Regions from separate parts of the Ornithinibacillus xuwenensis genome, predicted to be linked through region 1. Evidence: a T-box and tRNA genes for the amino acid it is inferred to sense, from the RefSeq annotation. Region 1 holds a T-box; the other holds one or more tRNA genes.

Region 1 (2,476 bases):
TATGACCTAAGGAAAGGACACGCTTATAAGGTGACTTGCCGGTAAACAAGGTTGAAACTGCTAGCAAGCTATAAAACCATCCTCTAGTTTGATCAACCCCTTCGATAACAACATCTGCTGGAAATTGCTTATCAAATGTAGCATGATTTTCAAACGGATAATGATATTGAGCAAACGGCATTGACCCACTATCAAACCAAACATCAATAACTTCACTCGTTCGAACCATGGTTCCCCCGCAGGAACAAGCGAATTTTATGTTATCCACATATGGCTTATGCAGCTCTATACTCTCCGATACCGCTTCTACGGATAACTCGCTTAATTCTTTCAATGATTTTGGAGATTTTTCTTTTCCACAATCTTTGCATACCCATACATTTAATGGCGTTCCCCAGTATCGGTTACGACCAATATTCCAATCCACCATATTTTCCAAAAAGTTTCCAAATCTACCGTCTCTCATATGAGAAGGGAACCAATCGACTTCTTGATTATTAGACTGCATGTTTTCTTTTACAGCAGTTGTCTTAATAAACCAACCCTCCATCGCATAATAAAGAAGTGGACTATCACATCGCCAACAATGTGGATAACTATGTTCATATTTTTCCTTATCATATAAGAGGCCTTGCTTGGATAGCATCTTGATGATTTCAACGTCACTATTCTTTACAAATTGTCCTGCAAGTGGTGTGACGTACTCCTTATAACGCCCTTTTGAATCCACTACATTGACATAATCAAATTGATTATCCTGAACGGCCTTATAATCGTCTTCTCCATGTGCAGGTGCTATATGCACAATACCCGTACCGCTCTTATCTGTAACGAAATCTGCAGCTAAAACCTTATGGCCATTCGATACGGTTATATACTGAAATGGTGGCTCATATTCAAGACCAACTAAGTCTTCTCCTTTCATTACCTCTATGAGTTCATAGCCTTCCTTCATAACAGCTGGCACCAAAGCTTGGGCAACCACGAATACTTCTGATTCCTGTTTTACCTTTACATAATTCATGGTTGGATTTACAGCAACTGCAACATTTCCTGGTAATGTCCATGGAGTAGTCGTCCACCCTAGGAGATATTCATTTTCTTTTCCTTTTAAGCGAAATTTCGCTGTGACAGATAAATCAGTAATATCCTTATAGCCTTGGGCAACCTCGTGAGAGCTAAGGGATGTCTCACAATGAGGACAGTATGGAACAACACGATGCCCTTTATACAAATAACCATTCTCATGTATGGTAGCTAGGATATTCCAGACTGATTCAATATAATCGTTATTTAGGGTAATATAGGGATTCTCCATGTCTACCCAATAGCCTAGAGCCTCTGTAAATTGCTTCCACTCATTTTCATAAGCAAAAACACTTTCTTTACATTTTTGAATAAAATTCTCCACGCCATATTCTTCAATTTGGTCCTTACCACGAATATTTAATTGCTTTTCAACCTCTAGTTCTACAGGTAGACCATGTGTATCCCAGCCTGCTTTCCGTAAAACCTGATAACCAGCCATTGTTTTGTATCGTGCCACAAAGTCCTTTATTGTTCTTCCCAGCGCATGGCCAGCATGCGGTAAACCATTTGCTGTCGGAGGTCCTTCATAAAACACAAATGTCTCCTTTCCTTCTCGGTTAGCGATTGAACGCTCAAACGTATTTTCTTTTTCCCATTTTTTTCGAACTCTTAATTCCCTTTGCTTACTTGTTTCCTTCACGCAAATCACTCCTTTAAATTAAAAAACTCGACCCTATATGCGTAGGATCGAGTTAACGAACGTTATCATGGAACAAAATAAAAAAACCATAGTAGTGGTTTTTATTCATGCAAGACACTACGTACTATCATACGCGTCCTGGATATCGGTAGAATGCCGTCAAAGTTTAATTGTTTCCTTCAACTTTGCTTCTCGGAGAGGATTTTCATTATGGTCTTAACGTTGACTTTCAGCAACCGTCAACTCTCTGTGGATAAGATGTACATAACTACTCTTTCTCGTCATCGAATTCATTATAAAATTATTAATAATCATAACGAAGAAAATTCTAAAAGTCAACTTGATTCTTACAACGCATACGCTAGCACACGGAAATATCTTAATCAGCTAGAGCACGTTGGATGTTTGCTTTTGCCTCATTAGCCAACCTTACATCCTTCTCATCAATTGCCTGCATGAAAATTAAAAGCGGTATATAGACAGCGATTAAACGAGCTAATAGCTTTGTTTCTTCATCTACAGTCCCATATTCCTTGAAAAATTCTGAACGTGCATTTGGAGGTAAAAAGCTATACACAACACTCAGGTCACAGGCAGGATGTCCAATATTGATATCTCCCCAGTCGATAATTCCTGTAATTCCTCCGTCCTCATCTACTAACATATTTTTGAAATGAAGGTCACCATGCAGAAGTACACGCTTTGGTTTTACTTTTTCAATACGTAGTTGATCCAAATAAGCTAGTA
Region 2 (2,476 bases), on a different contig from region 1:
GTAAATCGCTATGGTGTAATAATTTCCATCTGCTTGCTTCCATAAGTATATATTTACAAATGTATTGGATAAATAGATTCCTAATGAATATAAACCACCTATTACTAATAATAGGATTAAATCTCGATTAATTTCAGTTTTTCCAATTACGTATTGCAATGTTTTACGCATATTGAATTGCCCCTTTTCTCTCTTTCCTTAGTGTAAGCAATTCAAATTTAGATATACAAAAAGAAAAAACACGAGTATATCAACTCGTGTTTTTCATACGATATTATTTAGCTGCATTATAGTTCTTTGCAACTTCATCCCAGTTTACAACATTCCAGAATGCAGAAACGTAATCAGGACGCTTGTTTTGATAATTTAAGTAGTATGCATGCTCCCATACATCAAGACCAAGTAATGGTGTTTTACCTTCCATTAAAGGTGAATCTTGGTTTGGAGTGCTTGTTACTTCAAGCTCACCGTTATTTAGCACTAACCATGCCCAACCTGAGCCAAAACGAGTTTTAGCTGCAGTTTCAAACTGTTCTTTAAATTTATCAAAGCTACCAAATTTAGCGTTAAGTTTGTCTGCTAATTCTCCAGTCGGCTCTCCGCCACCATTAGGTGAAAGAACATTCCAGAATAAGCTGTGGTTTACATGTCCACCACCATTATTTCTTACCGCTGTGCGGATATTTTCAGGAACTGCATCAAGATTGCTCACTAGATCCTCTAGTGATTTCCCTTGAAGGTCTGCATGTCCTTCTAGAGCAGCATTTAAGTTTGTAACATACGTGTTATGATGCTTTGTATGATGGATGTTCATTGTTTCTTTGTCGATAGTCGGCTCTATTGCATCATATGCATATGGTAATTCAGGTAATTCAAATTTTGCCATAACGAACTCCTCCTTCAAAAATCTAAATAGTATAAGGATATAATACCCTTCACATGAAAGATTATCAGAGGTTACCAGTTCTTGCAAATTTTTTGCCTTAACATGAAATAGATACATATAAACGCATAAAAAAAACAAGCTATCGCTTGTACATAGATGGTGGCTCGGGACGGAATCGAACCGCCGACACATGGATTTTCAGTCCATTGCTCTACCGACTGAGCTACCGAGCCAAATATTAAAATGTGACGACAATGCATCATGTAACATACTATGTTATGTATAAATGGAGGAGGTAGAGGGATTCGAACCCCCGCGCGGTTTGACCCGCCTGTCGGTTTTCAAGACCGATCCCTTCAGCCAGACTTGGGTATACCTCCGAGTTTTAAAATGGTGGACCCTGCAGGACTCGAACCTGCGACCGATCGGTTATGAGCCGATAGCTCTAACCAACTGAGCTAAGGGTCCTTATTCATATGGGGCGACCGGTGGGAATCGAACCCACGAGTGCCGGAGCCACAATCCGGTGCGTTAACCACTTCGCCACGGCCGCCATGATGTTTAAATTATAATGTAAATGGTAGCGGCGGAGGGAGTCGAACCCACGACCTCACGGGTATGAACCGTACGCTCTCGCCAGCTGAGCTACGCCGCCATTTTAAAGTTGGCTCCACAGGTAGGATTCGAACCTACGACCGATCGGTTAACAGCCGATTGCTCTACCACTGAGCTACTGTGGAATAATGGTATTTTACCACCAATTATGATTTATTTAACCCCTGCATCTTCTTGCAAATTCAATGATGCGTATGCTTCGGGGTTACTCGTAGTAAACTCGGTAGATGTTTTGCTCGTTGCTCTACCACTGAGCTACTGTGGAATCATGATTGTTGATTCGTTAATAGTTGCTATTCAACTTCTCTATCAGCATCTATTTTTTTAGTGGCACGAGATATAATTTAACATATCCGTAAACTCATGTCAACATTTATTTTTACATAATATGATGTTATGTATCAAAAACGACAATATTTACTATAGCATCTTTACATACATATTTCAACAAAAAAATTACTTCCTCAAAAAAAAAAGAGGGGAAATCCCCCCTTCTCATTATTGATCACCTAACACAGCTTCCGCAATATTCACAGCATGGTCACCAATTCGCTCTAAATTCGAAATAATATCAACAAACACAATACCAGCTGACACGCTGCATTGGCCTTCATTCATGCGAATAATATGCTTTTTACGATAGCTACGTTCCATTTTATCAATTTGATCCTCTTTTTGCATCACAGCAAGGGCTTCTTCACGATCGCCCTTATCTAAAGCACCAATAGCCTGCTTAACGGTCGACATCGTTAAATCAAACATATTATTTAGATCTTCTTGGGCTTGCTCTGTAATAACAACCTTATTCGAAATTTTATAATCGATTAATTCGATAATATTCTCAAAGTGGTCACCAATTCGCTCAATATCACGAACGGTATCCATCAGAACGGTGTGTTTTGCACTTTCAAATTCGGATAAGGATCCACCAGATATATCAATTAAATAATCCGTAATACTTCTGTCTAGACTATT

The links. A T-box is a leader RNA that pairs with one kind of tRNA and senses whether it is charged. The one in region 1 lies ahead of ileS (isoleucine--tRNA ligase), so its partner is inferred to be a tRNA-Ile.
Region 2: it has a tRNA-Ile gene. The T-box ahead of ileS (isoleucine--tRNA ligase) is inferred to sense a tRNA for this amino acid. The anticodon was not compared.

The regions. Positions count from the first base shown of each region.
Region 1 covers NZ_JBDIML010000008.1:30,010-32,485, reverse strand. Annotated here, with positions in the region: gene ileS (isoleucine--tRNA ligase) at 1-1,729, opposite strand, end outside; T-box leader at 1,808-2,023, opposite strand; gene ABC228_RS17105 (phosphotransferase) at 2,109-2,476, opposite strand, start outside.
Region 2 covers NZ_JBDIML010000001.1:354,624-357,099, reverse strand. Annotated here, with positions in the region: gene ABC228_RS02160 (MFS transporter) at 1-171, opposite strand, end outside; gene ABC228_RS02155 (superoxide dismutase) at 275-886, opposite strand; tRNA gene ABC228_RS02150 (tRNA-Phe) at 1,044-1,119, opposite strand; tRNA gene ABC228_RS02145 (tRNA-Ser) at 1,174-1,266, opposite strand; tRNA gene ABC228_RS02140 (tRNA-Ile) at 1,278-1,354, opposite strand; tRNA gene ABC228_RS02135 (tRNA-His) at 1,364-1,439, opposite strand; tRNA gene ABC228_RS02130 (tRNA-Met) at 1,465-1,541, opposite strand; tRNA gene ABC228_RS02125 (tRNA-Asn) at 1,552-1,626, opposite strand; gene ABC228_RS02120 (Na/Pi cotransporter family protein) at 2,000-2,476, opposite strand, start outside.